2 regions of the Luteibacter sp. 1214 genome follow, and region 1 is predicted to be linked to the other one. Evidence: riboswitches for the same ligand, from Rfam matches in the RefSeq annotation. Region 1 holds a riboswitch; the other holds the start of a gene.
What was found. A riboswitch is a leader RNA that binds a small molecule or an ion and turns the genes downstream of it on or off. The one in region 1 is predicted to bind thiamine pyrophosphate.
Positions count from the first base shown of each region.

Region 2: another riboswitch for thiamine pyrophosphate. It lies ahead of thiC (phosphomethylpyrimidine synthase ThiC); the one in region 1 lies ahead of J2X57_RS05985 (TonB-dependent siderophore receptor).

Region 1 covers NZ_JAVDSQ010000002.1:307,061-312,052, forward strand. The annotation lists gene pnuC (nicotinamide riboside transporter PnuC) at 1-14, opposite strand, end outside; gene J2X57_RS05985 (TonB-dependent siderophore receptor) at 16-2,196, opposite strand; TPP riboswitch at 2,253-2,349, opposite strand; gene J2X57_RS05990 (phosphotransferase) at 2,371-3,504, opposite strand; gene J2X57_RS05995 (MASE1 domain-containing protein) at 3,687-4,640, shown strand; gene J2X57_RS06000 (hypothetical protein) at 4,690-4,992, opposite strand, start outside.
Region 2 covers NZ_JAVDSQ010000006.1:31,747-36,738, reverse strand. The annotation lists gene J2X57_RS14160 (hypothetical protein) at 1-457, opposite strand, end outside; gene J2X57_RS14155 (TolC family outer membrane protein) at 625-1,977, opposite strand; gene J2X57_RS14150 (protein-L-isoaspartate O-methyltransferase) at 2,012-2,671, opposite strand; gene J2X57_RS14145 (TetR/AcrR family transcriptional regulator) at 3,033-3,698, shown strand; TPP riboswitch at 3,734-3,832, shown strand; gene thiC (phosphomethylpyrimidine synthase ThiC) at 3,909-4,992, shown strand, end outside.

The DNA.
Region 1 (4,992 bases):
TCGAACCACGACAGCTCAAAGTTCATAGGTCACCGAGAGACGGGCCAGGCGCGGCATGCCGGGGAACAGGTAGGCGTCGCCGCCCGAGGTCCCCGTGTCGCGCCAGTAGAAGCGATTGAAGACGTTATCGACATTCAGACGCCATGTCATCGCATGGCCGCTCACCGTGGTCGCGTAACGAAGCCCGGCATCGAACACATGGTAGCCGGGCACGCGCGTGGCGCCGTCCGGCGTCGCCACGTTGCTGCTCGCGTAACGCCAGCCGCCCAGCACGGCAAGCCCCTGAACGAAGGGCAAGCTGTAGTCGGCGTACACGGCGGTGCGCCAGCGTGGCACGTTGACCACCTGGTGATCTTCATAAGACGGCGCACCGGTATTCTCCGCACGCGCGCGGATCGCATTGCCACTCGCCGTAATGCGCAGCCGGTCGGTAACCTGCCCGGCCAGATTCAACTCGATGCCCGTATGCACCTCCTGTCCCTGCTGGACAAAAGTGAAGCCTTCCGCCGTGTCATCCGGACGAGCGAACTGATACGACTGGCGGATGCGATACAAGGCGACCTGCAGGTCGAGCACATCGCTCACGGCATATTTCACGCCCGCCTCGACCTGGCGCGAATGCAGCGGTGCGAGCGTCGTGCCGCCGTTGGAGGTCCAGTAAGGCGCTTCGCGACCGAGCGAGATGCCTTCGCCGTAACTCAGGTACGTCGTCAGCGGCGTCGTCGGCTGCCACAACACCGCTGCCTGCGGCAGCGTCTTCGTCTCGCGTGTATCGCGCTCGAGTGCGCCGGTGTCGTCGTAGGCGCGCTCGTCCAGCTTGACCAGACGCGCGCCGGCCAGAACCTGCCACTGCTCACCCATGTGGATGCGATCGATCGCGAACAACGTGCGCTGCCAGCTGGTCAGGCGACGCACGGACGCGCCGGGCTGGTTCGGCGACGGGTCGAAAACGGGCACGACGCGATCATCGATGTTCGCCGTGCCGACATAGTCGTAGACGTAAGGGCGCTGGTCGACCGTGCGACGGAAAGCACTGGCGCCGAGGTTGATCTCGTGATCGAGCGCACCGGTGGCGAAGCTGCCCGTGACCACGCCACGCACCTCGTCGTTCTGACGCGTGTCGTCGGGGCTGCGGTAGTCATAGACGTCGTAGTCACCGTTCGGTGCGAAGAAGTAACCGGGTGTGGCACCCGATGCGCACGACTCGGCGTAGAAGCACCCATAGGCGAAAGCGACGTTGTCGTCGATTACCGTATGACTGTGACCCGCCGACACCTGCGCGTTCCATGTGTCGCTGAAGCGGTAGTTGAAGCGGAGCGACGTGTTGCTCGAATGGATACCTACCGGTCGCTGCCAGGGCTGGTAGCCGAGCAGTCGGGTGCGACTCGGGTGCGCCGGAATCGACGTTCCACCGAGCAGCTGATAACCCGATGCGGAATTGCCACCGCTTGTCTGGTAGTCGGTATCGAGGAGCAAGGTCGCCTGTTCGTTGATTTTCCAGTCGGCGCCGATCGACAAAAAGCTGCGACGCCCGTCGGTGTGTTCGATGGCGCCGTGCGTCTTTTCGTTGGCGGCATTCACCCGCACGCCGAACGACGGGGTAAACCATGTGCCAAGGTCGAGCGCTTCGTAGCTCGAGCCATGCGAGTCGGTGCCCAGCGTGAGGTTGTGCACCTCGGCTGGACGCTTGCTGACGTAATTGACCAGGCCACCCGGCTCGACCACGCCCGCTTCGAGACCGCCGAGACCCTTCAGCACTTCGATGCGCTCCTTACCCTCCAGCGCCTGCAGCTGCTCCGCGGACATCATCATGCCGTTGAAGCGAAAGCCTGTCGCGAGATCCAGCGGAAACCCGCGGATGGATACGTCCTGGTAGTAACCCGCCGGCGCGTAGTTGTCGTTGATCGCCGCGTCTCCGCGCACCAGCTCGCTGAGCGTGCGCGGCTGGCGATCGTCGATCTGTGCGCGGGTGATCACAGTGATGGCGGCCGGCGTGTCGTGCAGCGCCGCGCTGCCGAAGCTGCCGAAGGTGTCCAGCTGCGAGTCCGCGGCGTGGTAGCCGTCGGTCGCCGACGCGTGCACGTCGATGGTCGGCAGGGTGCGGGCCTGCTGCGGGGCGGCATGGTCGTCCGAGGCCTGGGCCAGCGGAGCAAGGGCGAGCAGGGCCAGGGCGAGTGGGGTACGGGCAAGAGTCATCGTCGTCTTCGGGTTCACGGACGAAGCGACGGCGAACCACGCCGCCCGACAGGGCGTTTGTGGTTCTGCAAGCTCCCTACGCCGGTACTAACCGGGTCAGGTTCCAAGGGACTCTCTCAGCCCGGCGTATGCCGGGCACCCCCGCTTCTAGAACGCCTATTGAAGCACGAAATGTCAGCGCGCGTGACGGAGGGCGTCGAGCAGTCCCTGCCCTTCGGTCCCGGCGAACCAGCAGGCATGGCCCAGCAGGAAGGTCCGATAGGCCACGTCGGCGTGATCGCGGCGCCGCGTGATGCCTTCGAAATACTCCACTTCGGACAGCGCGAAATCCACGTGGACGACAGGCAGGACGTCGGCAAGCGCGGCCAGGTCCGCCGGATCGAACGGCCGGACGGACCGATAGCCGTCGAGCAGGCCGAGAGCCAGATCGATACGGGCAATCCCGCCCCGTTCGATGTCGAGCCACGCGATGGCGTTCCGCTCGATCGCCGTAGCCAGGTCGAACAGTGCGAACGTACGCGCGGACAGGCCGAAGTCCAGCACGTCGGTGATTCGTCCCGCATCGCTCGCGTCGCTCCAGCAGAGATTGGAGACGTGCCAGTCGCCGTGAGTCCACAAAGGCGTTTGTCGCGCTACGGCCAGGGCCGCAGCCTGCGTCCAAGGGCCGAGAACCGTACCCACCTCGTCCCGCCAGTCGCGCTCGCTCAGATAGGCGGCGAGCGCCGGGCGTCCGGGCATCTGTCCGGCCAGTACCGCGACGGGGTCAGCTGCCGAGAGCATCTCGGCTCGGGCGACCAGCAGGTGGGTCCCCCGCTGCGGCGCATCGTAGCCTTCCGCCGCAAGGTGCAGCCGCGCGAGCATCGCACCCGCGGCATGCGCGTGCGCGGCGCCGCCCGCGGGCGACCACGAAAACGCATCGCGGTAGATATCGTTCCCGGTCGCGGAGCGATGCACTTCGTAGACCCAGTCGCCCCTGGACACCGAGGAGCGGCCGGCCGCATCAGCGAAGATGTGCGGGACGGGGATACCGCCGGCCCGCAGGTGCGTCGCGAAGCGATGTTCTTCGGCCAGCGTCCGCTCGTCGCGCAGACTCATGTGGTGCCGTTTGACGAAGACCTCGCCGGCCGAGGTGCTGACACGTGCCGCCGCCGACAGCGGGCGGGGACTGTGCCAGACGATGGCGTACGGCCCCTTCAACGAAGGGTAGCCGTCGAGCAGGGATGCCACCTCGTCTTCCGTCAGCGGCGGCCAGTCCGGTGCCTGCTGGTCGCCCGCGAGGCCGTGAGAAAGGTGGACTTCGTCGCTCATTCCGCCAGTGTATCGGACCCGCCATGCCCGCCTCACCCGCGCGCGGAAACGGCAAATTTACCAATTCGCCGTTTATTCGATGGCGAGCGGGCCGATAACCCTTCAAACTAGGCATGCCGATCGCGGAAAGCGTCGCTACCGACTGCTCCGATCGGCCACCCGGAAGGCAGAAGGGGTCGAATGTGCGTGCACTGAACAAGGATCCGTTAGTCTGGGGGCGCTATGTCGCCGTCGCGGGCGCGTATGCCGCCTGCTACGAGCTCACGCGCAACTTTTCATTTTCGCACTGGATGCTTCCTGCCGGCCTGCGCCTGGCCTGCCTGCTGCTTGTTCCCCGTCGCTTCTGGCCCGCGCTCGCGGTCGGCGAAACCCTGCCCGTCGCTGAAATGGCCGCGCTGCATGCGCATGCGTTCGGCGTGCTCTGGGCCTGTCTCGTCTCGATCCCGACGATCGGCCTGTGCATGCCCGCAGTGATGTGGATCCGGCGTCATGCGGACCTGCGTCGCGCCGACGGCCAGATCAACATGAACATGATCATGGTGGCGACGCTTGCCTGCGCCCTCATTGGCGGCGGTGCCAGCACCTTTACGCTGTCGATCGTGCAGATGGGCGATGGCTCGCCCAATCCCGTGGTCGAAGTACAGGACTTTCTGATTTATTTCCTGGGTCAATACCTGGGCGCGCTTACGCTGACGCCGACCATCATGGCGATGCGCGAGCGCATGGCTGCCCTGCCCGGTGGCATCGTCACCTGGCAAGCCGTGCGGTCCAGCCCGCTGGCACGCGATACGCTGCTGATCGTCGTACCCTCGCTCGCGATCCTGATCTTCCTCGCGTCACAGGTGGTCGAAGGCACCGCCGCGCTGCAGAGCGTGCGCATGGCGATGGCGGTTCCCGTCATCCTGCTGACCTGGCGGCACGGCTGGCACGGCAGCGCGGTGGCCGGCATGCTCGCGAGCATCGCTCTCGCATCGACATCGTCGTTCCTGACGGAGCCGCTGATGATCCAGGCGCAGGTCGTGCTGTCGCTGGTGATCTTCACGTCCCTCCTGTTCGGTGTACGAGTGGCTCGCCGCATCGCGGCGAGCCACCCGGTGGTACTGAAAGGCGCCTGCCGGGAACCCAGTCAGCGCTGACCGAAAGGTCCCAGGCGGAACGACGCCCCGGTCTTTCCCTCATGCTCGATCACGGACCGTGACCATTGCAGTCGCGCACCGTGGGGCATTCGCCGGCAAGGCGAGCCGTAATACGCACGGTCCCATCCGGCTGAGTGGCGGCCTTCACCTCGACCGTGCCGTCGTTATAGACGGTCTCCGACGTGCCACTGGCCGGGGTGTTCAACGGTTCGTCCGGCGTGGAGACGCCGGCCGCGTCGGAACCGACCGGCGTACCCACCAGCGCGTAAGGCGTGCGGGCGACCGCACCGCGCACCTTCCCGCTCGCGTCGTTGACCTGGATATACCGGGTCGTTCCGCGCTGGAAGACATA
Region 2 (4,992 bases), on a different contig from region 1:
ATACCAGTTCGCGGACGGCCCGATAGGCCGAGTGCGGCTCGCCGCTCGCCTGGGCAAGCCCCGTCGACGGACCCAGGCCATCACCGGTGACGATCGCCGCCGCGGGCATCGGGCCCTCCTTGATCCGGTCGGCGAAGGGATCCTCGGCAACGCGGCAGGTGGCATAGGCGTTCACCCGTACGCCGCCTTCGCGCGTGTCGTAATAACTGCGCTTGAATCCGTCGTGGTACTCGGTGACGTAGCCGCCGCGCACATCGCAGTTGTCCATGGCGCTGGTCCATACCGTGGCATATGGCGCAACGACGTCGCCGAGAACACCTTTGGCCCGGACGTCGTATTCGAACGACGTGGCGCTCGCGTATTCGACCACCTTGAGCCGGTGGTTCGTCGGGGAGGCCGGCGACGCATGGGCTAAGCCAGTGGTCGCCAGCAGGCCGACGATGATAAATCCCTTCATGGTTCTTCCTTGGTTCCGAGGCCCGGTTGGGCCCGGCCATCTTCGTCGGGCGGCAGGTTCGTCGGAGTCAGCGCCGCCCGTGCGATCGTGTAGGGCGTGTCCGCCAAAGAGCAAAAAAAACGGGCCGCGAGGGCCCGTTTCTTATTCTTCCCCCGAAAGGAAAGTCGTTACTGCAGCAGCGCGTTGATCGCCTCGAGGTCCTTCACATCCACGGTCCCGGCCGTCTGCTTGAGCAGCAGCTTGTCGAGAATGAACTGATGGCGGGCCTGCGAGTAGTCGCTGAGCGACGAGGTCAGGTTCTGCTGGGCGATCAGCACGTCGACGATGGTGCGCGTGCCGACTTCGAAGCCGGCCTGCGTCGCGTCGCGCGCGCTTTCCGAAGAGGCGACGGCGGCCTTGGTGGCCTCCACCTTGCTGATACCGGCGACCACCGAGCGGTAGTAGTTCAGCGTGTCGCGGACGACCTGACGACGGGTGCTTTCCAGGGAGTCCTGGGCGGCATCGCGCTGGTAGATCGACTGACGAACGCGTGACTGCGTGGCGCCGCCGGAGAAGATCGGCACGCTGAGCGTCAGGCCGACGCTGGTGCCGCCGCGACCGTTGCCCGAGACACGGTTCAGGGCGTCCGTCGCCGGGCTGCCCGCATTCTGCGTCCAGGAGGTGCTCTTGCTGTAACCGGCACTCGCGTCGATGGTCGGCAGATGACTCGCGCGGGCGGAGGAAATGCTGTGCTCCGCCGAGTCGACGTTGTACTGCGACGCGAGGATGCTCGGGTTGCTCTTGACCGCTTCCGCGACCCAGGCCTTCGGATCGTTGGGCGACGGGGCGTCCATGGGCAGGTCTTCGCGAAGTTTCTTCAGATTGTCCGCCGGCTTGCCGGTGATCTGGGTCAGTGCTTCACGCGAATCCGCCAGGGTGTTCTCGGCGGTGATGACGGCGGCGACCGAGGTGTCGTGCTGGGCCTTGGCGTCCTGCACGTCGGTGATCGCGGACAGGCCGACGTCGAAACGCTGCTGAGCCTGCTCGAGCTGACGAGCGAGCGCCTGCTCGTTGGCCTTGGCGAAGGTCAGGGCGTCGTCGTTGGTCAGGACCTGAAAATAGGCCGTGGCCACGCGCGTGGAGAGCTGCTGCAAAGCGGCTTCGTACGTGGCGTCCTGTGCCTGCGACGACGACTTGGCGGCCTTCAGATCGGCGTACCTGCTGAAGTCGAGCACGCTCTGGGTGACCGTGGCCGACTCGCTGCGCGTGCGGGTATGGCCGAGGTCCGTGCCCGTGGTCGTGTCGCGATCCGGACCATTCTGATCCGTCTGGGTGATACCCAGCTGCGCGCTGATCTGCGGGAGCAGCAGCGCACGGCTTTGTACGACGGTTTCACCCGTGGCGAGACGGGTGGAATCGGCCTGCGACAGCACCGGATCGTTGGCCCGGGCCTGGCGGTAGGCGTCGAGCAGGTCTTCAGCGTGGCTCGCGAACGGCGTCGCGGCCAGTGCCAGCGCGACGGTGAGCAGCTTCAAGCGCATGGTTTCGCCTCGTGGGTGATGGGAGATCTTTGGGTCAAAGCACGAAGCGCTTCACCGGCGCGGCATGCGCCAGGTAAGGAAGGTCCGTTTCAAACAGCGATTCCTCGCGATAGCGGCCGTCACCCTCGTGGGTGAGGAGGACCGCCGTCTGAGCGGGGGAATTGCCGCGTATGACGAACATGCGCCCGCCCGGCTTGAGCCAGCGCACGAATTTTTCGGGAACCGCATGGACGGCGCCCGTGACCACGACGGCATCGAAAACGCCCGTCGGCTGGTAGCCGTTGACGGCTTCGGCGGTTTCCACCGTGGCGTTGACCACCGAGGCGGCGGCGAGGCGCTCGCGGGCGGCGTCGACGAAGTCGGCGTGCATGTCGATGCTGGTCACCTTGCCGGCGAGGCGGGCGAGGCAAGCCGTCAGGAAGCCCGAGCCGGTACCGATTTCCAGCACCTCGTCGGTCTTCTTCAGTTCCAGGGCCTGCAGCACGCGACCCTCGACCACCGGCTTCATCATCACTTCGCCGTGGCCCAGCGGCAGGGTCAGGTCGGCGAAGGCGACATTACGGTGGGACGGCGCGACGAAATCTTCGCGACGGACGCCCTTCAGCGTCTCCAGGACGTCGGCATCGAGGACTTCCCAGGGACGAACCTGGTTCTCGACCATGTTGTGACGTGCCTGCTCGAAATTCATCGCCATGGTTTTTGGATCCCGTACGAAAAGCTGAAAAAGGTTCGAAAGGATAAGCGCTTAGCGCCCGTTTTCCCAATGTTGCCAAGGCTGCGGGTGCGCCACCGCCCGAGCTAAGTGCCGGAAGTCACCGGACCGGGCTGACGGAAGTCATGCCTGACCGTGCCTTCACTCGCTGGCGCCTGAACGATGAATGGTGCAAGCCCCTGAACGCCTTGGGTTTACCCGGGCAGTGGCCCCACTTCATTGTAATCCGCCGCGCAGCGCTTCCGTCGTACCGCCACCTTGAGGCTCATGCCGCAGGAGTGGTGGAAATAACTGAACCGCTGCGTATAATAAAGTCATAATTTCTGTTTGTGAAGGTGCAGCCATGAACGCCAGCCCGAAAATGAAGAGCCAGGGCCCGGGGCGTCCCAAGGACATGGAGAAGCGCGCGGCTATCCTGGATGCCGCCAAGGCGCTCTTCACGCAGGGCGGCTTCGCGGGCACCAGCATGGATGCGGTCGCGGCATCCGCGGGCGTTTCCAAGCTCACCGTGTACAGCCACTTCGGCGACAAGGACAACCTTTTCCGTGAAGTCATCCGTGCGCACGTACAGGAGCGCCTGCCGGACGACCTGTTCGACTTCAGCCCGGGCGCGGACATCCGCGTCACGCTGACCAACATCGCCAGCCGGCATGCGGCGATGGAGACCAACACCGAGTCCGTCGGTACGTTCCGCGCGATTCTTTCCGATTGCCAGTCGGGCGGTAATCCGCGTTTCGGTCGCCTGGTCTGGGAGGAAGGCCCGGCACGTATGCACAAGCTGGTGATGCGCCTGCTCGAGGGCGCCACCTCGCGTGGTCAGCTCGAAATCGTCGACATTTCCCGTGCGACCACGCAGTTCCTCGCGCTGCTCAAGGGCGACCTGCTCATCCGGCGCCTGTTTGGCTGCGAAGACTGCGCCGTGCAGTTCGGCGAGGAGGTCAAGGCCAATGCCCTGGCGGCCGTCGACATGTTCCTCCGCGCCTATGAGCCGCGCTCGTCCCAGGGCTGAGCGCTCGCTTCCCGCCCCGCTTCGTGGTTGAATCGCCCTCGAAGCGGGGGTGCCCAAGCAATTGCGCGGGCTGAGAGAGTCCCTTCGAACCTGATCCGGTCCGTACCGGCGTAGGAAGCTTCGTCCACGACAGGCAACGTGCGTCCATGCACGGGGCACGGCGTGGCGGCGCCGTCCGCTTCTCCCTTATCCGCAAGGTACGAGAAGCCGATGAACGCCAGTCCCACCGATCTTGCCCGCGCCGCGCGCGAGCTTTCCACCTCCGTCACCACGCCGATCGCCGGCTCGCGCAAGATCCACATCGGCGGCAGCCGGGCGGACGTTCGCGTCGCCATGCGCGAGATCGCGCAGTCGGCCACGCCCACGCTGTTCGGCGGAGAGGCGAACCCGCCCATCGTCGTCTACGACACCTCGGGGCCTTATACGGATCCGGCGCACACGGTCGACCTGGCCGCGGGGTTGCCTGCGCTGAGGGCAGGCTGGATCGAGGAGCGGGGCGACGTCGAGCGCCTCGATGGGCTTTCCTCGGCGTTCGGCCGCTCGCGCGTGCACGACCCACGCCTCGATGCCTTCCGCTTCGGCAGCACGCGCCTGCCGCTTCGGGCGAAGGCTGGCGCCAACGTCACCCAGATGCACTACGCGCGCCGCGGAATCGTCACGCCGGAGATGGAATACATCGCGATCCGCGAGAACCAGCGCATCGAGGCGCTGGCCGACAGTGCCCTGCGCACGCAGCATCGTGGGGAAGCGTTCGGCGCCGCTTTGCCCGGGCGCATCACGCCGGCGTTCGTGCGCGATGAAGTCGCGCGTGGTCGCGCCATCATTCCGGCCAACATCAACCATCCCGAAGCCGAGCCGATGATCATCGGCCGTCATTTCCTGACCAAGATCAACGCCAACATCGGCAACAGCGCGGTCAGCTCCGGCATCGCGGAAGAAGTCGAAAAGCTGGTCTGGGCGATCCGCTGGGGCGCCGACAACGTCATGGACCTTTCCACGGGGAAGCACATCCACGAGACGCGCGAATGGATCATCCGCAACTCGCCCGTGCCTATCGGTACCGTGCCCATTTATCAGGCGCTGGAAAAGGTCGGCGGCGTGGCCGAGGAACTCACGTGGGACATCTTGAGCGACACGCTGATCGAGCAGGCGGAGCAGGGCGTCGACTATTTCACGATCCACGCGGGCGTCCTGCTCCGCTTCGTGCCCCTCACCGCCAAGCGCGTCACCGGCATCGTCTCCCGGGGCGGATCGATCATGGCCAAGTGGTGCCTCGCCCATCATCGCGAGAACT